Cellulosilyticum sp. I15G10I2: one gene and its partner. The main gene of each other region encodes a partner of the protein of the gene in region 2 in a complex. Links are inferred from orthologs where the notes say so. Each region holds a gene or a part of one and is shown on either strand. Other genes may lie near its edges. The genes, in order: secA and secY.

The links.
Region 1: the proteins of secY (region 2) and secA are in contact, whole or in part, in a crystal structure (PDB 3DIN), measured with the Thermotoga maritima proteins. The link is inferred for Cellulosilyticum sp. I15G10I2 from one-to-one orthologs. Residues at the interface, in WP_004081795.1 of Thermotoga maritima: Glu108, Gly109, Glu110, Glu111, Ala236, Glu237, Arg238, Arg239, Ile240, Thr241, Ile242, Gln243, Tyr244, Ala245, Arg246, Arg247, Val248, Thr249, Gly250, Arg251, Arg252, Val253, Tyr254, Gly256, Ala257, Ser258, Thr259, Tyr260, Leu261, Pro262; in WP_004082002.1 of Thermotoga maritima: Glu261, Ala262, Arg263, Lys300, Ala301, Arg302, Thr303, Ile304, Ile305, Leu323, Tyr324, Asp325, Pro326, Val329, Ser330, Tyr333, Ile336, Lys340, Phe345, Val349, Glu363, Phe364, Tyr374, Ser375, Gly376, Gly377, Glu393, Ile395, Thr482, Ser483.

What each region holds. Positions count from the first base shown.
Region 1 is NZ_FMMP01000014.1:19,853-32,185, reverse strand. The notes cover bases 4,877-8,012. They hold secA (preprotein translocase subunit SecA), read right to left. Parts: upstream 7,665-8,012; coding sequence 5,088-7,664; downstream 4,877-5,087. In the rest of the region: BN3326_RS13865 (DUF1540 domain-containing protein), read left to right, coding at 1-163; spoIIE (stage II sporulation protein E), read right to left, coding at 221-2,581; BN3326_RS13855 (ion channel), read right to left, coding at 2,791-3,771; BN3326_RS13840 (hypothetical protein), read right to left, coding at 4,505-4,861; hpf (ribosome hibernation-promoting factor, HPF/YfiA family), read right to left, coding at 8,079-8,612; BN3326_RS13825 (QueT transporter family protein), read right to left, coding at 8,727-9,236; BN3326_RS13820 (DMT family transporter), read right to left, coding at 9,802-10,692; BN3326_RS13815 (carbohydrate kinase family protein), read right to left, coding at 10,903-11,850; 5'/3'-nucleotidase SurE, read right to left, coding at 11,980-12,333. UniProt on the Escherichia coli protein: Required for protein export, interacts with the SecYEG preprotein conducting channel.
Region 2 is NZ_FMMP01000009.1:44,325-56,443, forward strand. The notes cover bases 342-3,263. They hold secY (preprotein translocase subunit SecY), read right to left. Parts: upstream 2,476-3,263; coding sequence 1,207-2,475; downstream 342-1,206. Other genes in these bases: map (type I methionyl aminopeptidase), read right to left, coding at 342-537; BN3326_RS08805 (adenylate kinase), read right to left, coding at 539-1,186; rplO (50S ribosomal protein L15), read right to left, coding at 2,476-2,919; rpmD (50S ribosomal protein L30), read right to left, coding at 2,954-3,139; rpsE (30S ribosomal protein S5), read right to left, coding at 3,154-3,263. In the rest of the region: more of map, read right to left, coding at 1-341; more of rpsE, read right to left, coding at 3,264-3,666; rplR (50S ribosomal protein L18), read right to left, coding at 3,684-4,052; rplF (50S ribosomal protein L6), read right to left, coding at 4,074-4,613; rpsH (30S ribosomal protein S8), read right to left, coding at 4,644-5,045; BN3326_RS08845 (type Z 30S ribosomal protein S14), read right to left, coding at 5,068-5,253; rplE (50S ribosomal protein L5), read right to left, coding at 5,268-5,807; rplX (50S ribosomal protein L24), read right to left, coding at 5,831-6,142; rplN (50S ribosomal protein L14), read right to left, coding at 6,156-6,524; rpsQ (30S ribosomal protein S17), read right to left, coding at 6,556-6,798; rpmC (50S ribosomal protein L29), read right to left, coding at 6,832-7,035; rplP (50S ribosomal protein L16), read right to left, coding at 7,025-7,465; rpsC (30S ribosomal protein S3), read right to left, coding at 7,465-8,124; rplV (50S ribosomal protein L22), read right to left, coding at 8,136-8,522; rpsS (30S ribosomal protein S19), read right to left, coding at 8,553-8,837; rplB (50S ribosomal protein L2), read right to left, coding at 8,866-9,699; and 4 more genes. UniProt on the Escherichia coli protein: The central subunit of the protein translocation channel SecYEG. Consists of two halves formed by TMs 1-5 and 6-10.

The DNA of each region.
Region 1 (12,333 bases), on a different replicon or contig from region 2:
CATGTCTTATGAACCTACTCCCCATATGAGTGTTCAATGTGATGCAGTTAAATGTAAGTACAACTCTGATTACGTGTGCGAAGCATCTAGCATTCAAATTTCGGGTGAAAATGCTTGTCACGATTCCGGTGACACATTGTGCGCAACTTTTCATGAAAAATAATAGTTAATAAAAAACCAAAAGATACGCTTTAAGGGTTTAAGCCTTAAAGCATATCTTTTAATTTTTTTGCCATATCCTCGCGACAATAATGGTCATATCATCATTTTCTGCATTACCTAATAAGTCTCTGCTTTTCTTCATAAGATATTCAGCCATATATGAAGGATTATTCGTATTAGCCTCTAGTATAAAATGTTTAAAAGTATCTTCTTTTCCCAAAAGTTCATTCTCTCCTTGCAGCATTCCATCTGTAACCATAATAATTACATCTCCATCTTTAAGCTGCTTTTTACAAACTTCTATATCTACATCATTGAGTATCCCTATCGGCAATGTACTTGCTTGTATCGTCATTACTTCATTATTTCTCAGAATAAAACTAGTTGCTGCCCCTAATTTTAGAAATTCTGCAACACCCGTATATTCATCAATAAGTGTAATATCCATCGTTGAAAAATTTTCAATATCTGATTTAAGGACAAGGACTGAATTAATAATTTTAACAGCAAGATCATTTTTAAATCCTGAGTCCATAAAGTTTTCCAAAAGTTCTATAGTCGCTGTGCTTTCTTCAGATGCCAGCTTACCGCTTCCCATACCATCTGCAAGTGCAAGTAAATACTTCCCTTCTTCAACTTCCATGCAACTGTAAACATCCCCTGATATCTCCCCTTTTGCATGAAATGCGGCCCCCGCAGCTACGCCATATGATTTAGTCACTTTGAACTTAAAGTACAGGTATTTTTCTTGTTCATTACATTCTAATCTTTCTGTTTCAACCTTAACATCAAGTGCCTTATTAATGGCTTTTTTAATACCCTCTTTTATCTCCATATCATTCTTATAATAAGGGGTATACACATGTATTTCTTCTTTTCTTCCATTGTTCTCAAGCACCATAATATCTTTCGTTTTAATACCGTTGCTATGAAGTATTTCTTTAATGAAGTTTTCATCTTCTTTATTGAAATAGAACTCTTTTTCTATATCTACACAAAGCTTTGAAATACTTTCAGCAATAGCTTCAAATTGTTGACCTACAAGACTCCTACTCTCTACAAATCTATTTTTCCACATAAGGTTTTGTTTAAATAAATCTAATTTAAAACTTAGGGTACAAGCAAAACTTTCTGCATTAGGACAAGCCTTCTTAAAACTCTCAGGTATATCCCCTATCTTTAATTGACCTTTTTGCTCTATCAAATCCAACATTTTATAAGCATTTTGATACGTTTTATCAATATAATCCCTCCAGCAAAATTCCTTCATAGAACAATTTTGGCACATTTTTTCTCCGGTATCTTCTATGATATGATTAATATCTTTTTCATCTAGGAACACTTTCTTATCAGATATTTTTTCAAAAGTATGACTCAAATTATAAAAAGCTCTAGAAAATTGGCTTAATTTCTCAGTAATAATCTTCTGTACTCTCATAAGATGTTTCTCTTCTTCTTTTGATGATTCACAGGCAAACCAAGCTGCGATACCAAAATATCTTTTAGGTATTAATATACTTATTATATACGCTGTAAGATATGCTCCAAATATCTGCATATCAATGATGCGATTATTAAATAAAGCAAAACCCAATAATAGTCCTATCCCTGTTGCAAATATAACACCCATTCTGCCTAGTGTAGCGAAGATCGTACCTGTAAGTACTGCCAATGTATAGATGGCAACAAAATGAGGGGGCATATACCCTATAATAACTAACAATGTACTCATGACCAACGTCATAGTTACACCTATATTCGTTCCCCCAAGATACGTGATTGCAATAATGATTACAAAGGTAATAACATCTCTAAAGTAAATACGTGTAAACAGCGGGACTTGTATGTAGAAATCAACTAACCCACCAAGAACACATGCTGCAAAAAAAGCCATGCTAATATTTTCTTTTTGAGTAAGCTGTACTGTTCTATTCTTACTAATGATTTCTGCACTACAGCATAAAATAACAACTAAACCTATACTAATAACCGCTTCTAATAATCCTGTTAATACATCAAATACTTTAAAACCGTTAATAATGACTAATAGCGTATTAATACAAAAAATTGCGCCACATGTAATAATAGCTTGATTTCTTAATGTAAATTTTGTACCGCTCATATACATATAACCTCTGAATAAAACAATGAGTATAATAATAAATAAATATTTAAGTATGTGTGTATCAAATACCCCCAAAGAAATAAGACCTATCAAACTCATAATACTTGTCCACTTTCTAAGTGTTTTATCAAAATATACTGCACCTATATAACACACACTTAAAGTATAAAACGTGTCAAACACAATAATTCTGCTTAGAAAAAAACCTATAATACAAAGCATGACTTGTGCCCACTTAATCATTTTTAAGTTTTCAAATAACTTCTCTCTCTTTTCTTCTTTTGTACGAATCAACATAATCTCTCCCTTCCACAGTAATATTAATTATACAAAGAGAGAGTTTATATTTTTGTAAATATATGGAAATATTTCAAAAAACTTTGCGACAATATACTTTGATTTCATAAACCTATATTTATTTATTTCCTAGGAAAAACAAGTATCCTTCTTCATTTTCACAACTTATTGTCGAAAACCATTATTTATGGGTTATTCCTTATACATTATTCTTTAGATCTTTTTTCTATAGCCAATATACTGCCAGCGCCTACAATAATATAAAGCCAGCCCGAGATAACAATTACTGATACAATAAGTTGCCCAAACCAATTGTAGGCCGAAATATCACCATATCCTACAGTAAAAAAAGTAATTATTGTAAAGTAAATAACTGAGGATAATCCCATATGTCTTCCTTTCACATGATATCTAATACACTGTGGATCCAGGGCTATAGCCCAGTAAACCATATTAACAATATTAAGCAAGAGAATAATGAGCCATGAAACTACCATAAATACTTTAAAACGGTTAAAATTTCTAATCCCCTTTTTATCAAAATCCTTATAGACAATGTATTTTTCTATATTTTTATAAATAGCTATGTAGTTCATAACAATAACTAAGGCATCAAATATAAGAAGACTTATCTGACCAATAACTAAGGCAAGCTTAGTCAAGTTGTTTGTATAAAGCAGTCTCGTATCAGAAAAAAAAAGCATTTTAGTAATAAATATACAGATAACAGGCAGCCAGATCAAATTACTCTCAGACCTTTTGAGATCTTTATTATCAAAAAAATTTTGAGTAAAATAATTGATAATAATAATAATCAGAGTAGGGATAAGAATAATTCCGACATAGATAAGGGCTTTTCCTATAGCAGACAATAACCCTATATGAATCATTTTATCTAAAACAGAGTGATATAAGTCTATGTAAATACTTAAAATAATAATAAGTCCACTGATAATTACTAATGCATAGAGATACCTATCAGGTAAATTTTTCTTTAGGGATATAATATATTGCTTAATAAAATAACTTACTGCATTATAAAGCTGTGTACTATTTAAAATCCATATAAAAGTAAATAAAATGAAAATGAACAATACCGCTATAACAATGATATAAAAACCTATAGTAAAAGTTTTATCATTTTCTCCATTTAACATTTTTAGTATTTCTTGTACTATACTAAGCATCTAATCCCTCCGACTCAAATAACATCCCTATGGCATATTATTCTTATACTGTCCAAGTTATACCTATCAAAAATATCTAGGCGCACACAAAAAGAGCCAGCACAACTTTGAGTTATACCAGCTCTTAATGTATTAAAATTATAATCAAATGGTCGCTATAGGGCTCGAACCTATGACCCTCTGCTTGTAAGGCAGATGCTCTCCCAGCTGAGCTAAGCGACCAGATGGTAGCGGAAAAGGGATTTGAACCCCCGACACCACGGGTATGAACCGTGTGCTCTAGCCAACTGAGCTATTCCGCCGTACTGCTTGTAATCTCAAGCACTTTTGTATTATAGCTTATAGCTTGTCATAATGCAAGTGTTTTTTTACTATTTTTTTATAACTTCTAATGATTTTTATTTTTTCCTTTTTTATGGAGAAATTCTTCAAATTTTTCCTTGTATTTAATCTTTTATTTTACTCATACTATTTCTATAAGATAAATAATCTAAAACCCATAATAATATTCTCTATGCAAAAAATATTCTTATGGTTATTTTTTATCTTAAAAAACAAATGAATTTAGCGCTACCTCGCACTTACTTGGTGATATATAACAGTATCACAACGGCGCATCCTTTTAATAAATAGATAAACATTATGGATATATTTATAATGTTTATCTATTTTATTAGCTAAAGATATTTAATGTTACTTTTAGATTTCAAGTGTATTACCCTTAAGCATCTTATTATAACAACTGCATCTTTTTTAACCTATTTAATATTTGCTCATTATAACGTTCAAATTCTTTTGTGCCTCTTTCTCTATCCCCTGGTACATTTGGCCTATAGGCTATATATTCTTGTAATACATCAAGTATTTGTTCCTGTCCATCATTATAAATACGCCCATGCATATGAATATTCCTTGAGTTCATCCCATAGTACTCTAAAAATATCCCCCTTTCATCCTCGTCTACAACAAACTTAATCGTCCAATCTTTTTGTGGAATCTTTTTTTTATTTCCTACAAATACATCTGCTTCATCAATAGTTATGCTGCATGTCTCAAACTTTTTACTAAATACCTCTTTAATTCTACACATCTATATCCCTCATCCTCTCCTTTAAAATAACCAAATTTATTATATGCAGCATTATGCTGTATATTCATAAAAATTATTATACTTATTGGATATATTTAAAAATCGTATGTTAGGATATATCTAACTATCTTTCACCTTTTTAATTATGCACAATACACAAATTAATATTTTTTCAAATAAAAAAGGACTATAGCCCAAGCTATAATCCTTTTTTATACAACTCTTTTTACGCACTTTTACCGCAGCAGGTTTTATACTTTTTACCACTTCCACATGGGCAAGGGTCATTTCTGCCTATCTTTTCTTTTCTAACAATTGGTTTTGCACCTAAACTTGTATCTTCGTGATTCGTAGCTATTGGTTCTGCTACTCTCTCTCTCTTGATTTCTTTATTCACAATAATCCTTACATGATAAAGTGCTCTTACTGTTTCTTCTTGTATATTTTCTATCATCTCTTCAAAAATATCAAAACTTAAGAAACGGTATTCCACAAGTGGATCTCTTTGTCCATATGCCTGCAAATTAATCCCTTGCTTCATTTGTTCCATATTATCTAAATGATCCATCCATTTCTGGTCAATAACTCTAAGAAGTAATACACGTTCGATTTCTCTAAGCTGCTCACCAATTTCAAGTTCCTTTTGTTCATATAATTTCTCTGCTTTTTCACTTAGAAGTTCTTTTAAGCTTTCTACTGTAAGGTTTTCTTGCTCTTCTTTAGTAAATGAAACTGCTTCAAAAGGAATAATACTGCGAAGATGTTCCATCATACTTGCAAGATCCCACTCTTCTGCATATTCAATACCATTAGTACAATTATCAACAGCCTTACTCACTACTTCTTTAGCCATATCAACTACTTTATTACGTAGATTTTCATTTTTAAGCACTTTAAAACGTTCACCATATATAATCTCACGTTGCTCATTCATTATTTTATCATATTCTAATAAATGTTTACGAACAGAGAAGTTATTGCTCTCTACTTTTGTCTGAGCACGTTCTATAGCACGGGTCAGAATTTTATGTTCAATAGGTTCATCATCTGGAATACCTAATGCATCAAACATTTTAAGTGTTGCTTCTGGTGTAAACAGTCTCATGAGATCATCTTCAAGTGCTAAATAAAATCTTGATGCACCTGGATCTCCTTGACGGCCTGAACGTCCACGAAGCTGGTTATCAATACGTCTTGACTCATGGCGCTCTGTACCAATTATTTTAAGCCCGCCAAGTTCTTGCACGCCTTCTTCAAGCTTAATATCTGTTCCGCGTCCTGCCATGTTAGTCGCTATCGTAACAGCTCCTTTTTTACCTGCCTCAGAAACGATTTCAGCCTCTTTAGCATGGTATTTAGCATTAAGCACTTGATGTTTTACGCCTTCTCTTTTAAGCAGCTTACTTAAAAGCTCAGATGTATCAATGGTTACTGTACCCACAAGAACCGGCTGTCCTTTTTCATTGCATTCCTTAATATCCTGAATAACAGCATCAAATTTTGCAGCCTCTGTTTTATAAACAATATCAGCATGATCTACACGTTTAATAGGTTTATTGGTTGGTATAACAATAACATCCATCCCATAAATATCTCTAAATTCATGTTCTTCTGTTAATGCTGTACCTGTCATCCCTGATTTCTTAGTGTATTTATTGAAATAGTTTTGGAAGGTAATCGTTGCAAGAGTCTGACTTTCTTTTTTAACTTCTACACCTTCTTTAGCCTCAATAGCTTGGTGAAGACCATCTGAATATCTTCGGCCATCCATTAGACGTCCTGTGAATTCATCTACAATGATAATTTCACCTTCCTCACTTACTATATAATCTTTTTCTCTATGCATAAGATTATGCGCTTTAAGTGCTATTGTAATATGGTGCTGAATATCCATCTGATCCGGATCAGCTAGATTTTCTATACCAAAGTATTGTTCTGCTTTTTTTACACCTTCTGCTGTCAGTGTAACTGTCTTTTGCTTCTCATCAACTACAAAATCGCCTTCTTCTTCGATTTCTTCACGCATTAAAGTAGACATAGCCGTTTCTTCACCTAGCAGTCTTCCTTTTTTTAATCTGCGTACAAAAATATCAGCTGCTTTATAAAGATGTGTGGACTTAGAACCTGCGCCCGAAATAATAAGCGGAGTTCTTGCTTCATCTATAAGCACAGAGTCAACCTCGTCAATAACAGCATAGTGAAGGTCTCTTTGTACCATTTCTTCTGCATATAAAACCATATTGTCACGTAAATAATCAAAACCATATTCATTATTTGTTCCATAGGTAATGTCACAGTTATAAGCTTCTCTTCTGTCTGCATTTTCCATATTACTTAATATGCAGCCTACGCTTAGTCCTAAAAACGTATACAGTTGTCCCATCCACTCCGAGTCACGTTTTGCAAGGTAGTCGTTAACTGTAACAACATGTACGCCTTTGCCTTCTAAAGCATTAAGATATACAGGCAGTGTCGCAACTAATGTTTTACCTTCACCTGTTCTCATTTCTGCAATACGTCCATTATGCAGAATAACCCCACCAACTAATTGTACTCTAAAGTGTTTCATATTAAGTACACGGTATCCCGCTTCTCTACACACAGCATAAGCTTCTGGTAAAATATCATCTAATGTTTCACCTTTTTCAAGGCGTTCTTTAAACTCAATAGTTTTCGCTTTAAGTTCATCATCTGTTAATTTCTGCATTGCTTCATCGTAAGATTCTATCTGATTGACAATAGGTTCTATTCTTTTTAATTCTCTTTCGGAATGACTTCCAAAAATCTTCTCAAGTAACTTCAACCTTTTCACCCTCTTCTTATATTTAAACACTCTCTATACTTAGCTATTATTCTAGTTATATATGTAAACACTATCATTAAGTATAGCAAATATTCAAGTTTATTACAACCATACACATTATCCAATTATGCCCACAATAGCATAAAACAATGTATACCAATATTAATGTTTTATTTTTGCAGTATTTTTTACGCTGCGGCTTTAGTTGCACAAGAAATTGAAGTTAAAAACATATCAAACTATCATGTCTTATTGTACACATATATGATAAATAATATATGTAGAAAACTCAATATATTATATTAACCTTTTGTCATATACCTTAATTAGCCTTCTGTAGCAAATAAAAAAAGAGTATTGGCAAGGTTGCTTATAAAAGCGAAACCTCTCCAATACTCTTTTACATTTATTCTATCAATCTAAAGTTGGTTCTATAAGACCATATGTTCCATTTCTTCTCTTATAAACTACATTTACCTCTTCTGTATCTGCATCTAGATATACGAAGAAATTATGTCCTACAAGCTCCATTTGCATAACTGCTTCTTCAGCATCCATAGGCTTAATAGCAAATTTCTTTCTTTTATCTATTTTTATAGCGTCCTCAGCTTCATCAGTTAGATGCATAAATGCTGGTGTAAAACTTGGTGCATTATTTCTATGCTTAGATCTTAATTTATTTTTGAATTTATTAACTTGTTTTTCAATGATAGCTACTGCATCATCAATAATATTGTACATATTCTTGCCTTCTACTTCTGCACGTAGTACAGAACCATTAAAAGGAATTGTTATTTCAATAACATGACTCAATTTTTCTACTATGAGTGTAACTTGAGCTTCTACATTGTCACTAAAATATTTATCAAGCTTATTAAGTTTTTCTACAACTGCATTTTCGAGTGCTGCTGTAAGGTCAATATTTTTGCCAGTAATGTTATGTTTCATCTCTCTCTCTCCTTTCAGCCAAATCACATGTCTTTTGATGACTTGACTATACTTATATTATTCGATAAAAAAAACAAATATCCTTCTTAATATTAGAAAAAAAAACTATTTTTATTACTGATTTTTAAAAATTGTTGTTAATAAATGATTATACTTATTTAAAAGAATAAGAAATATTGGTACCCCAACTAGGGTTATAACTGTAAACTCTCCTGCTGCTACCTCTAGTATCGTTAGTAAAAGCGGCAGGTTAAACATTTTATGCAGCAGATATCCTATTATTAACCCATTAAATACCGTAGGCCACAAAGAAGCTATAAGTAATCCTATCTTACTTTTTTTAGTCACTTTGCCTGTTATAGCAATAGCAATAACACTAATAAACGTAGCTGGCGTACCTATAAGTGCATCCGGCAACCCATTTGGTCCTAATAAATTTGCAAGAAAACATCCAAGTGTTAGTCCCCCAATATAGGTTGGATCAAAAAAGGCTAAAAGTGTCATAATCTCTGATACCCTAAACTGAATGTTTCCATAGCTCATAAAAGCAAGTCCTAATGTAAACACTGTATAAATGGCTGCTACTGCAGCTGTTTTTACAATAATTTTAGTTGTAATTTTCATAATATCCTCCTTGTGATTATTGTGCATATTACTGTTTCCCATTATACTCCTGTTTGAAAAATGAGTTTCACTCTTTTTTTCCACATAATAAAAAAGTCGCAGGATAAATTCCTACGACAAATAGACTTCTTCTAGTTTATTACACGCTTTCTAAATACCTTATAAAGTAATATGTATTGTATTATTTTCTTCTATAAATAGATTTAGCTTAACACATAGGCTCATATATAAACTATGTTTGAATTTAATAAGTATATTTATAACTGATAAATACCAGCGAGGTAGTCAGGGGATGTTTTTTGACTCGACTCGGGTTTGGCTGTGGGTAGGCGGGAGAGGCAAAAAATATCCCCTGGCTGCCAAGCGGCCCTCAATAAAATACTTAATTATAAATCCTAGCAAATATCTAAGTTTATTAACAGAAAATAATCTTTTATAAGACTATGTAAATCAACTTTTTTATTCACCGTAGTTTTATTTAAAGACAGGAGGTTCACGAACTGTCTATATGCAATTTTCCTTTTTCATTATATAGATCCTTATATACTTTTGCAAGCTGTTTATTTTATGCTTTTACAGTTGCTCTTATATGCATGTATTCTGCGAGTACAACACTTCCAAATATAAGTACTGCACCTACTATAATATTAATCGTAACAACTTCTTTTAGAAAAAGGACAGAAAAAACAATTCCAAAAACCGACTCTGTACACAATATTAGTGCAGCTCTTGATGATGAGGTATACTTTTGACCTATGGTTTGGAATAAAAATGCAATAAATGTACTAAACACACCTAAGTATATAATTGGAACAGCCATTTCCATAGTTACTTGCGCCGGTGGTTTTTCAAAGATAAAGGCACAAATAAAGCCCAAAATACAACATACTATCATTTGAAGAACAGCTAATATAATAAGATCATCTTTTTTTGAATAATGTCCCAAAGCTGTAATATGGGCTGCAAAAGCAACTGCACACATTACACCTAATATTTCGCCTATCCCTAAACTTAACCCCGTATCCTTTGTAAGATTCAAAAAGCCAAAACCTATTACAGCTATAAATCCTGCTATAACATTATAGCTTTTAATATGTTCTCTATAAACTATATACACTAAAAAAGGGACTACAAGCACATTAAGTGCTGTTAAAAAAGCAAGCTTACCTATATTTAAGTAAAGAGCTGCTGTTGTTTGAAAAGTAAATCCCAAAAATAAAAAAGCTCCTATTATTCCTCCTGCTAGTAAATCACTTAACTTAACTTTTCTTATTTTTTTCCAAAAAACAATCAGAAGCATTATAGAAGCTATCGCAAATCTAAATCCTATCATATAAAAAGGTGTAATGGTCTCCAATGACTTTTGAACTCCAATAAATCCGCCTCCCCAAACAAGAGCTGTAATAACAAGTAATAAATCTCCAATCCAAGCAGGTATCTTTCTTGTATTATTCATAGTTCCCCCTGTAAACTTTCTACTACACTTAATTTTTAAATTTTCGTATTGATTGACAGTATAACATAATCGCTTTGTTTACTGCAATGTATTCCTATGCACGTATCTTTTAACATAATAATAAACTGTCATACTAAATATCCTAATGACATTTAGTATGACAGCTCTTTAGCTCAATGCATAGCGTTTAAATGTATCTATTCAATGTTTCTATAAAATGTCTTCTAAACGTGGAATAGCTTGTATGGCACCATAGCTTTCTGTCGTTTTAGCGCCTACTTTATTCGCTACAGCAATAATCTCTTTCATTTTTTTAATATTTGCCAAAGTATCTTTTGGATTTTTTTCTTCCGCTATTTGTGCTAGGACTGCCCCTATATAAGCATCCCCCGCTCCTGTAGCGTCAACCATCTTAACAGGTACACTCGGCACAATCACTTTCTCTTTATGAATAGATAGTATTGAACCATCTTTTCCTTTGGTGATCGTTACGACTTTTGCTCCAAGATCATGCAGCTTATCTATCATCTTTATTTCATCGTCTTCTTCTGTAATAAGGTTTGCTTCCTCTAAAGATACTTTGATAATATCTGATACTTTTATAACTTCCTTACATCTTTCTCTAAATAAGCTTGGGTTCTCCCCAAAAAGAGCTTCTCTAAAATTAGGATCAAAAGAAATGACTTTATTATTTTTGAGTGCATAATCTGTAAAAGCTAAATACGTTTTATAAAGTTCTCCGCCGAGTAGTGCTGTGGCACTTCCTAGATGAATAATGGTGCTTTCACTAAAATCTTCAAAGAAAATATCTTCCACTTTTAAATTTTCATCTGCACCCCGCATAAACTCGAAATCTCTTTCGCCGTCTGCTGTTAATGATACAAATGCAAGGGTTGTGTTATATTTATCATCTTCCAGACAATATTTAGTCTCTACCCCTAAGTTTTCTACCATGTCATGTAAAAATCTTCCGAAACTATCTTTTCCTACTTTACCTACAAAAGCCGCCGTGGACCCTAGCTTTACAATAGCTGCACATACGTTAGCCGGAGCACCTCCTGCTTTTTTTATAAAGTGTTCGCCATCTTGAAGTTTTGTATCCCTATCATCACACACAAAATCAATTAACAACTCCCCTGGGCAAATAATCTTAGCCATATCCCATTCTCCTTTGCATCTTTTAATCTTTTTTACAATGTTGTTTCTCTATATTATATCATAATTTCTAAGATTTCTATTTATCATTTTATATCTATTTATTTGAATATCCTCTTCTATTTCGTCAAGTTAGTTATTGTTATTAAAATGTTTTTCCACTTCGTCTAATAATTTAAAATCCGTAAAATCAAAATGAAGAGGCGTTAAGGTAACATATCCTTGTGATAAATAATAGAGATCTGAATCTTCTTCCTCTATTTTGTTTCTTGTTCCCTTTACAGTATAAACCTTATCATCTTTTTCTTCTACTAACACATATTCTGTTTGATACGTAGATTTTCCAAGTCGGCATACCTTTAATCCTTTAATTGCATCTTCATTTATGTGAGGAATATTTAAATTAAGTACTACATTTTTTCTTAGATGCGTATGATAAGCGCAATCAATGATTTTACTTGTCCACCTCGCAGCTTTTTCATATGT
Region 2 (12,119 bases):
TGGTTCTTCGTGCAATTCTCTTCCTATCCCATGCCCAACTAAATCTCTTACTACCGAAAATCCATTAGTTTCAACATAAGTTTGTATTGCAACAGATATCTGTCCTAGATGATTGCCTGGTTTTGCATATTTTAAACCTTCAAAAAAGCTCTGTTTCGTAACTTCTATCAGTTTTAATATCTCAGGGGATACATCTCCGACAGTATAAGATCTTGCAGCATCTGAGTGATATCCTTTGTAGTATACCCCAAGGTCCACGCTCACTAAATCACCTTGTTTTAACTTGCGTTTACCTGGAATCCCGTGTACAACTTCTTCATTAATAGAAATACAAGCTGATGCTGGGTATCCACAATAACCTTTAAAAGATGGCAGTGCATGTTTACTTGTTATAAACGTTTCTGCAATAGCATCTAACTCTTTGGTTGTAATACCTTCTTGTACTGCTTTACCCACTAGTTCGTGAGCCTCTATTAATATATGCGCTGCCTCTTTCATTAAACTTATTTCCATATCAGATTTAATGGGGATTGGCATCCTAATTCACTCCTAATGCTTTCTTTACTGCTGCACGTACTTCTTCCACTGTACCTACTCCATGAACATCAAGAACTTTGCCTTGAGCTTTGTAGTGTGCAATAAGTGGTTCTGTTTGTGCATGATAGATTTCTAATCTTTTTTTAACTGTTTCTTCTTTATCATCTTCTCTTTGGACTAGATTTGTGCTGCATGCGTTACATATGCCTGCTATGTCTTCTTTTTTACTTATCTTATGATAAGAAGCGCCGCAGCTTGGGCAAACAGTTCTACCAGCCATACGATCAACAATAAGTTCATCGGGTACCTCTACATTAACAACGTAATCTATTGGTATATTTAAGTCTGCAAGCATAGCATCTAATGCTTCTGCTTGTGGAATGGTTCTTGGAAATCCATCAAAAATCATGCCATTTTTACAGTCATCTTGTGTAATTCTGCTTTTTACAAGTTCTATAACAAGAGAATCTGGTACGAGTTGACCTTGATCCATATAAGCTTTTGCTTGTTTGCCTAAGTCTGTGTTGTTAGAGATATGTTCTCTAAAAATATTGCCTGTCGAGATACATGGAATATCATATAATTTTGTAAGCATTTCTGCTTGAGTCCCTTTACCTGCTCCTGGCGCTCCGAGTAATATCAATCTCATTACGGCAACCTCCTATCTTCTTATAAAAATCCTTTATAATGTCTCATTAACATCTGTGATTCCATTTGTTTAAGTGTTTCTAATGCAACACCAACAATAATGAGAAGTGATGTTCCTGAAAACGCTACTTGCACGTTTAATGTATATTCAAATACGAGTGGAATAACTGCAAGTATTGCTAAAAAGATAGCTCCAAGTAGTGTGATACGAGATGCAACATCTGATAAATAATCTGATGTTGGTTTCCCTGGTCTTATACCGGGTATAAATCCGCCACCTTTTTTCATGTTAGATGCAATTTCCATTGGATTAAATGCAATAGTTGAATAGAAGAAAGCAAATGCAAATATAAGTACTACATAGATTACTGTTCCTACTGGATGTGTCCATCTTAAAAATCTAAGTACTGTACCCCATATTTCATTTGTTGTTCCCCCAAATAAATTAGTAACAATTTCTGGGAAATTCATAATAGACATTGCAAAGATAATTGGCAATACCCCTGCTAAGTTGACTTTAATAGGAATATGTTGTGATTGTCCGCCATAAACTTTACGTCCAGCAGTACGTTTTGCATACTGTACTGCAATTCTTCTTTCTCCTTGAGCCATTAATACAACAAAACCTATTACGAGTATAAATAATAATACGATTATTGTTGGTATTAAATAACCATGTGTCTGGAATAATACGATGAAGTTTTGTGGAAGTCTAGAAATAATATTAATAAAGATAATAAGTGATATACCATTTCCTATGCCTTTTTGCGTAATTTGTTCCCCTATCCACATCACGAGCATTGAACCTGCTACAAATGAGATAACAACTACCACAAATGTCCATATTGTATTATCTACAAGTACACTTGGTTGCTGTCTGCTAAGTGTAAGCGTTGTTGCTGATGATTGAATTAAGGCAAGGGCTAATGTTACATAACGTGTATATTTGTTAATTTTCTTTCTGCCTTGCTCCCCTTCTTTTGCGAGCTCCTCAAGCTTAGTTATTGCAATTTGTAAAAGCTGCATAATAATGCTTGCTGTAATATATGGCCCTACTCCAAAAGCGAAAAGTGCCATGGTTTTAAATGCTCCACCTGTTATAACATCCATTAGATTCAAAACATTCCCCGCGTTTTGATTCATCATAGCTATAACTGCATCTGTATTAATTCCTGGTACCGTAATATGTGCACCTATTCTTACAATAAGAAACATCCAAAGTGTGAAAATAATTTTTTTGCGTAGTTCTGGCACTCTCCATGCATTTTTAAGAGTTTTGAATAAATCCACCTACATCACCTCTTCTATTTTTCCACCCACAGCTTCAATTTTCTCTTTAGCACCTGCACTAAATGCATTTGCTTTAACAGTTAATTTCTTTGTTAGATCACCTTTCCCAAGAATTTTAACCCCATCTCTTGGATTTTTGATGATTCCAGCTTCTATCATAGCTTCAACTGTTACTACAGCGCCATCTTCAAAGCGATTTAATAAATCTACATTAATACCTACTATTTCTAAACTATTACGGTTTGTAAAACCACGTTTTGGAAGTCTTCTGTATAAAGGCATTTGCCCCCCTTCAAAACCTGGTCTAACACCACCGCCAGTTCTAGAATTTTGTCCTTTATGTCCTCTTCCCGCTGTTTTTCCGTTTCCTGAACCATGTCCACGGCCTACACGGAAAGAATCTCTTTTTGAACCTTCTACTGGTCTTAATTCATTTAAATTCATGCTTCCTTGCACCTCCTTCTCTTTAAGCCTTTTATTACTCGCTTATTGCTTCTACTTTTACTAAATGTCTAACTTGATCTACCATCCCACGAATTGCTGTATTATCTTCGTGTATATTTGAACTATTGATCTTTCTTAACCCGAGCGCTTCTACAGTTTTTTTATGTTTTGGAATTGCCCCGATTGTGGATCTTACTAATGTTACTTTAATTTTAGCCACTTGAACATTCCTCCTTATCCTAGAAGCTCTTCTACTGTTTTTCCACGAAGTTTAGCAACTTCTGCTGGTGTTTTGAGTGAAGCAAGTGCTTCAATTGTTGCATGTACTACATTTTTCTTATTGTTAGAACCAAGAGATTTCGTTCTAATATTACGAACGCCTGCAAGTTCAAGTACAGCACGTGCTGGACCTCCTGCAATAACTCCTGTACCTTCTTTAGCTGGTTTAAGAAGTACTCTTGCACTTCCAAATTCACCAACGAATTCATGATAAACGCTGTCTGCGTCATTTCTTTCAATATAAATTAAGTTCTTTTTAGCATCTTGAATAGCTTTCTCAATAGCGTTTGGAATTTCCATTGCTTTACCAAGTCCAACGCCAACGTGACCATTTCCATCTCCAACTACTACTAAAGCAGAGAAACGGAAAGTACGACCACCTTTTACAACTTTTGTTACACGTTTAATCGTAACAACTTTTTCCTGAAGATCTAATGTACTAGGATCAATATTTAGCTTTTTAGCCACCGTATGTCCCTCCTTTACTAGAATTGTAATCCAGCAGCGCGAGCTGCATCTGCTAATGCTTTTACTCTACCATGGTATAAGAATCCTCCACGGTCAAAAACAACTTCATTAATACCTTTAGCAAGGGCTTTTTTTGCAACTGCTTCGCCAACAGCTTTTGCTGCATCAACATTTGATGTAGCTTCTAAGGCTTTAGCAAGCTCTTTTTCAACAGTAGAAGCCGATACTAATGTACTACCTTTTGTATCATCTATAATCTGAGCATAAATGTGTTTTTCACTTCTATATACTGCAAGTCTTGGTCTCTCAGTAGTTCCTTGAAGCTTATTACGCATTTTCATATGCTTTTTTACACGAATTTTACTACGTGATGCTTTAGTTATCATTCTTATTTCACCCCTTTACTCTTATTTTTTACCTGTTTTACCTTCTTTACGTCTGATTATTTCATCAACGTACTTAATACCTTTGCCTTTGTATGGCTCTGGCGGACGTTTAGTTCTGATCTCAGCCGCAAATTGTCCAACATGTTCTTTGTTAATACCTGAAATAGTAATTTTATTACCTTCAACTACTGATGTGATTCCTTCTGGATCTTCCATTTCAACTGGGTGAGAGTATCCTAATGAAAGAACTAATTTCTTGCCTTGTTTCGCTGCTCTATATCCAACACCATTGATTTCTAACACTTTATTGAAGCCATTTGTCACACCTTCAACCATGTTTGAAACAAGTGTTCTTGTTAATCCATGAAGTGATCTGTTTCTTTTTAAATCGTTTGGTCTTGTAACTAAGACCTGATTATCTTCAAGTGTAATATTCATTGCACTATCGAATGTTCTTGTAAGTGTTCCTTTTGGCCCTTTAACTGTTACTACATTGCCTTCAGCTTTTGTAACAGTAACACCTGCTGGAACCTCGATTGGTAATTTACCAATACGTGACATGGTCGCACCTCCTTAAACTTTTTATCTTTATTACCAAATAAACGCGATAACTTCTCCGCCTACGCCAAGTTTTCTAGCGTCTTTGTCAGTAATTACACCTTTACTTGTTGAAATAATTGCTGTTCCAAGTCCACCTAATACTTTTGGTAAGTTATCAGTGTCTGCGTATACACGAAGACCTGGTTTAGAAATTTTCTTTAAACCTGAAATTACTTTTTGATTTTTATCTTTGCCATATTTTAAAGTTACACGAATAGTTCCTTTAACGCCATCTTCTATAACTTCGTATCCTTTAATATATCCCTCATTTAAAAGAATTTCAGAAATTGCTTTTTTCATTTTTGATGCAGGAACTTCAACAATATCATGTTTTGCAACATTTGCATTTCTGATTCTTGTAAGCATATCTGCAATAGGATCGCTCATTGTCATTTTATTTGCCTCCTTTCCATTATTACCAGCTTGCTTTTTTAACGCCTGGAATCTGACCTTTATATGCTAATTCTCTAAAACATATACGACATATACCAAATTTTCTTATATATGCATGCGGACGTCCACAAATACGACATCTTGTATATTCTTGAGTTGAAAATTTAGCGGTTTTTTGTTGCTTAACTTTCATAGATGTTTTTGCCACTTTGCTTACCCTCCTTATTTTTGAAATGGCATTCCAAATTGTGTCAAGAGCTCACGTGCTTCTTCATCTGTTTGAGCTGTTGTTACAATAATGACGTCCATACCACGAACTTTATCGATTTTGTCGTACTCAATTTCCGGGAAAATAAGTTGTTCTTTAATACCTAATGCATAGTTACCACGACCATCAAATGCAGTAGCGCTGATACCACGGAAGTCACGTACACGTGGAAGTGCTAAGTTTACTAAACGATCAAGAAATTCATACATTTTTTTACCGCGAAGTGTTACTTTACATCCGATTGGCATCCCTTCACGAAGTTTAAATGCCGCTACAGATTTTTTAGCTTTAGTAATAACTGGTTTTTGTCCTGATACAGTTTGCATATCACTTACAGCACTCTCTAATACTTTCGCATTATCTTTTGCTTCACCAACACCCATGTTAATTACTATTTTTTCGATTTTTGGAACTTGTAATTGATTTTTATAATTAAATTTTTGAGTCATGGCACTCATGATCTCAGTATTATATATCTCTTTTAATCTACTCATAGCCTATTACCTCCTTTCGCCTATTAGTCAATCACGAAACGGTCTTTGTTTACGATCGCTACGCGAACTTTTTTACCGTCGTTTATTTGTACGCCTAAACGGGCTGGTTTTCCATTGTGCACATACATAACGTTAGAAATGTGTACAGGTGCTTCTCTTTGAATTAATCCGCCTTGACCAGCTGCATTTGGTTTTTGGTGCTTAGTAATCATGTTGCACCCATCTACAACCACACGACCATTTTTGCGGTCAATAAAATTAACATTACCTTCTTTACCTTTGTCTTTGCCAGCGATGATTATTACTCTGTCGCCTTTTTTAAGTTTAGTTTTCACTATTTGCACCTCCTTATAAAACTTCTGGAGCAAGTGATAAGATTTTTGTGTATTTCTTTTCTCTTAACTCTCTTGCTACTGGTCCAAAAATACGTGTTCCTCTTGGGTTTTTATCTTCTTTTATGATAACAGCTGCATTTTCATCAAATTTAATGTATGAACCGTCAGCTCTTCTTACACCTTTTTTAGTACGTACGATAACAGCTTTAACAACGTCACCTTTTTTAACAACGCCGCCTGGTGTTGCATCTTTAACCGCAGCAACGATAACATCACCAATACTGCCGTATCTTCTGGTAGAACCACCTAATACACGAATGCAAAGTAATTCTTTTGCTCCTGTATTATCAGCTACTCTTAATCTACTTTCTTGTTGGATCATGAGAAGTGACCTCCTTTCAAGATTACTAATACTATTTTGCTTTTTCTACAATTTCAACAAGTCTAAAACGTTTTGACTTAGATAGTGGTCTTGTTTCCATTACTCTAACTTTATCGCCGATTTGACACTCATTGTTTTCATCATGAGCATGTAATTTATAAGTTCTTTTTACGATTTTACCGTAAAGAGGATGTTTTACATTGTTTACTACTGCAACAGTAATCGTTTTATCCATTTTATTGCTTACAACGTTACCCATTAATACTTTTCGCATATTTCTTTCTGACACGACTTAGCCTCCTCTCTATTACACAGTTGCTTTTTGTGTAATAATAGTTTGAATACGTGCGATATTCTTTCTTACTTCTTTAATTCTTGCTGTATTATCGAGTTGATTGGTAGCATTTTGAAATCTTAAGTTAAAAAGTTCTTTTTTCGCATTCACCAACTCAACGTTTAGCTCTTCAGATGTTTTTGTTATTAATTCTTCTAAGAATGCTCTACTCTTCACTACCATCACCTGCCATTTCTTGTTCAGCACGAGATACTATCTTGCATTTCATAGGTAATTTGTGAACTGCAAGTCTTAACGCTTCTCTAGCTGTTTCTTCTGCTACACCTGATAATTCAAACATTACTCTACCTGGTTTAACTACTGCTACCCAATACTCAGGTGAACCTTTACCAGAACCCATACGTGTTTCTGCTGGTTTAGCTGTTACTGGTTTATCTGGGAATATTTTAATCCATACTTTACCACCACGTTTGATATAACGTGTCATCGCAATACGGGCAGCTTCGATTTGGTTTGATTTTACCCATGCTGGTTCCATTGCAACAATACCAAAATCACCATAAGTAATTTTATTTCCACGGGTAGCTTTACCTGTCATACGTCCACGGAATTGTTTGCGACGCTTTACTCTTTTAGGCATTAACATTAGTTAGCGCTCCCTTCCTTTTTAACTTTTTGTGGAAGTACCTCTCCTTTGTATATCCACACTTTAACACCGATCTTACCGTAAGTTGTATCTGCTTCTGCAAATCCATATTCAATATCCGCTCTTAATGTCTGGAGTGGAATAGTGCCATCTGAATAATGCTCTGTACGTGCCATTTCTGCTCCGCCTAAACGACCTGAGCATTGAACTTTAATACCTTTTGCTCCAGCTTTGAATGATTTACCCATAGCTTGTTTCATCGCACGACGGAATGAAACACGGTTTTCAAGTTGAAGTGCAATATTTTCAGCAACGAGTTGTGCACATGCTTCTGGACGCTTTACTTCAACAATGTTGATTGCAACTTTGTTTGCCGTAAGCTTTTCTACTTGCTTACGAAGCTCATCAATAGATGATCCACCCTTACCAATTACGATCCCTGGTTTAGATGTATGAACGTGGATTCTAACACGTTTAGACATTCTTTCAATTTCAATTTTGTCTATGCCAGCTGAATATAATTTTTTCTTAATGAATTTTCTGATTTTATTATCTTCTACTAGGTTATTAGCAAAGTCTTTTTTATCTGCATACCATCTGGCATCCCAACCTTTGATAACACCTACTCTTAATCCATGAGGATTGACTTTTTGGCCCATACCTAACCTCCTTATCTTTCATTTAGTACCACTGTAATGTGGCTTGTTTGTTTGTCGATTCTATAAGCACGACCTTGAGCACGTGGACGAATTCTTTTAAGTGTTGGCCCTTTAGTAGAAAAGGCTTCTTCAACAAATAAGTTAGCTGTCTCCATACTATTATTATGCTCAGCATTTGCTACAGCTGATTTTACTAATTTTTCTATAATACGTGCACCGTATCTTGGTGTGTATGCTAAGATTGCAAGTGCAGTATTAACATCTTTTCCTTTGATTTGGTTAAGCACGATATTTGCCTTAGTACTAGATAAACGTACAAATGTTACTTTTGCTTTTGGTCTTGAGTCTTTTTGAGCATTTCTCTCTTTTTTGATCTGGCTTCTATGTCCTTTTGCCATTTTTAAAGACCTCCTTCCGTAAATAATTAATTAACGAACTCTTGATTTCTTTTCTGCATCTTTACCATGACCACGGTAAGTTCTTGTTAATGCAAATTCACCTAATTTATGTCCTACCATATCTTCTGTTACAAAAACTGGAACATGTTTTCTTCCGTCATGTACAGCGATAGTATGTCCTACCATGCTAGGGAATATTGTTGAACGACGTGACCATGATTTGATTACTTTTTTCTCATCCGCTGCGTTCATTTCATCTATTTTCTTTAATAAATGTTTATCAGCAAATGGTCCTTTTTTGATGGAACGAGCCATTAATGATGCCTCCCTTCACTACTTTACATTATTTTTTGTTACGAGCACGTACAATATATTTGTTTGATTGCTTATTTTTCTTTCTTGTTTTGTATCCAAGAGCTGGTTTACCCCAAGGTGTACATGGATTTGGACGTCCAATTGGTGATCTACCTTCTCCACCACCGTGAGGGTGATCGTTAGGGTTCATAACAGATCCACGAACTGTAGGGCGAATACCCATATGACGTTTACGTCCTGCTTTACCAATATTGATAAGCTCATGATCGATGTTACCAACTTGACCTATTGTAGCTCTACACTCGATAGGTAAAAGTCTCATTTCTCCTGAAGGAAGTTTAACTGTTGCATACTTGCCTTCTTTAGCCATAAGCTGTGCTGACATACCTGCTGCACGAACAAGCTGCCCGCCTTTGCCTGGTTTCATTTCAAGGTTATGAATAGTAGCACCTATTGGCATATCTTTCATTCTGAGTGCGTTTCCAATGCGAATTTCCGCTGTTTCACCACTCATTAATTTGTCGCCTACTTTAAGCCCTACTGGAGCTAAAATATAGCTTTTTTCTCCATCCGCATAAGCAAGTAATGCAATATTTGCTGTTCTGTTTGGATCATATTCGATACCTACAACAGTTGCTGGTACACCATCTTTATTACGTTTGAAGTCGATGATTCTATATTTAATTTTATATCCGCCGCCACGATGACGAACTGTAATTTTCCCTTGGTTGTTTCTTCCTGAGTTTTTCTTTAAAGTAACCATTAAAGATCTTTCAGGAGTTGTTTTTGTGATTTCTTCAAATGATGAAGAAGTCATATGTCTTCTTGAAGGGGTATATGGTCTATATTTTTTGATACCCATCGCACTTTCACTCCTTTCAATCAATGCATTTACACTTAGCCGTGTGTTTCATCTTTATCTATTAAACTACATTCCTTGGAAAAAGTCAATGTCTTTACTATCTTGGTTAAGTTTAACAATTGCTTTTTTGTAGTCACTTGTTTTACCAACTGACTTGCCACGGCGTTTTGTTTTACCTTCGTAATTAGCCGTATTAACTTTTTCTACTTTTGTTCCTTCGAACATTTTTTCTACTGCATCTTTGATTTGACCTTTAGTTGCAGTTTTTTGTACTAGGAATGTGTATTTTTTTTCTGCCATAGCGTTCATACTTTTTTCAGTAACTACTGGCTTTAAAATGACGTCATAAAATTTTAAATCTGCCATTATGCGTACACCTCCTCGATTTTGTTAAGTGCATCTTTTGTTACTACGAATGTATCGTATTTTAAGATGTCATATACATTAATGTTATTAACAGCTGATGTTTTGATTGATTGAATATTACGTGCTGATAACATTACATTTTTGCTTGTATCGCCATCTGTAACGATAAGTGCTTTATTTAATTTAAGAGTATCTAATATATTTTTCATTGTTTTTGTTTTGATCTCTGCTAGCTCTAATGAATCTAATACAATGAATTTGCTGCCATTAACTCTGCTAGTTAAAGCTGATTTTAATGCAAGTCTTCTTTCTTTTTTGTTAAGTCTAATAGAGTAGTCACGAGGTTTTGGCGCGAATGCAACCCCACCACCTGTCCATTGTACTGCACGAATAGAACCTTGTCTTGCTCTACCTGTACCTTTTTGTCTCCATGGTTTTCTACCACCACCACGTACTTCAGCACGGGTTTTAGCACTTTGTGTTCCTTGACGTCTATTTGCAAGATGTGCAACAACTGCTGCATGCACTAAGTGTTCTTTTACATCTACTGCAAAGATTGAATCATTTAATTCAACTTCACCTACTTGTTGTCCGTCCATATTATAAACAGCTACTTTTGCCATTATTGTTCCTCCTTTCTCACCAGTCATTAAGCTTTAACGCTATCTTTTATAGCGATGATTGTACCTTTAGGTCCTGGAACTGCACCTTTAAGTAAAATTAAGTTTTTGTCTAAATCAACTCTAGCAACTTCAAGATTTTGTACTGTGATTTGAACACATCCCATATGTGATGGAAGGCCTTTACCTTTCATAACACGTCCTGGACTTGTTGCAGCACCCATAGAACCTGCTACTCTATGTGATTTAGAACCATGAGCCATTGGTCCACGGCTTTGTCCATATTTTTTGATTGCGCCTTGATACCCTTTACCTTTTGAAGTACCAGTAACATCTACTCTTTCTCCAGCAGCAAAAACATCTGCTTTGATTTCTGTACCTACTTCATATGCACTTATATCTTCCAAACGGAATTCTTTTAAGTGTTTTTTAAGAGCAACGCCTGCTTTTTTAAAGTGACCAGCTGCTGGTTTGATAACACGTCTTTCTTTAACGTCTCCAAAACCAACTTGAATCGCTTCATATCCATCATTGTCAGTAGTTTTCTTTTGAACAACTACACATGGACCTGCCTCTAATACAGTAACAGGAATTAAGTTTGCATTTTCATCAAAAATTTGTGTCATACCTATTTTCTTAGCTATGATTGCTTTTTTCATTTCCTTTACACCTCCTAATATCTACAGCGGATTGCTACCTTGGCAATCATCCTAGACGATTCTTGATTATCGCCCAATCTAGAATCTCATAGATTATTTCGCATCTACTTTGATATCTACACCTGCTGGTAAATCTATACGCATTAACGCATCTCCAGTTTTTGGCGTAGCTTCAACATCGATAAGTCTTTTATGAGTTCTCATTTCGAATTGCTCACGAGAATCTTTGTACTTGTGAACAGCACGTAAAATTGTTACCACTTCTTTTTTAGTTGGTAGTGGTATTGGTCCACTAACTTGTGCACCTGTTTTCTTAGCAATAGCAACTATTTCAGCTGCTGTTTGATCAATTAACTTGTGATCATAAGCCTTTAGGGTAATACGGATTTTTTGACTTGCCATAAAAAAAGTCCCCTCCTTTTCGTACTTTTTTTGAAAGCAGTACGACTAGTGGTGACTGTACACTCAACCTAGTGTGTCATAAGCGCAGACTTACTCTAAGCTTTGTATTAATACAAAAGCGCTTGACATCAGTTTATATAGTACAGTGACCTGCCGCCTGGTTTCTTGAACCGGACATTCGCTCCCTAGAAATTCACCTTTTTGTAAGGTGGTAACCTTCTAGATCATCGTTCTCAATGTCACAACAAATTGAGTATACACTAAAAGCTATATAATGACAAGGTTTTTTTTTAGTTATTACTGATTTTTTTATGGAAAATTTAGCTATTATGCTCTTTTCTCCTAATTATAGGGGATTTTTTAGAAAACCAAA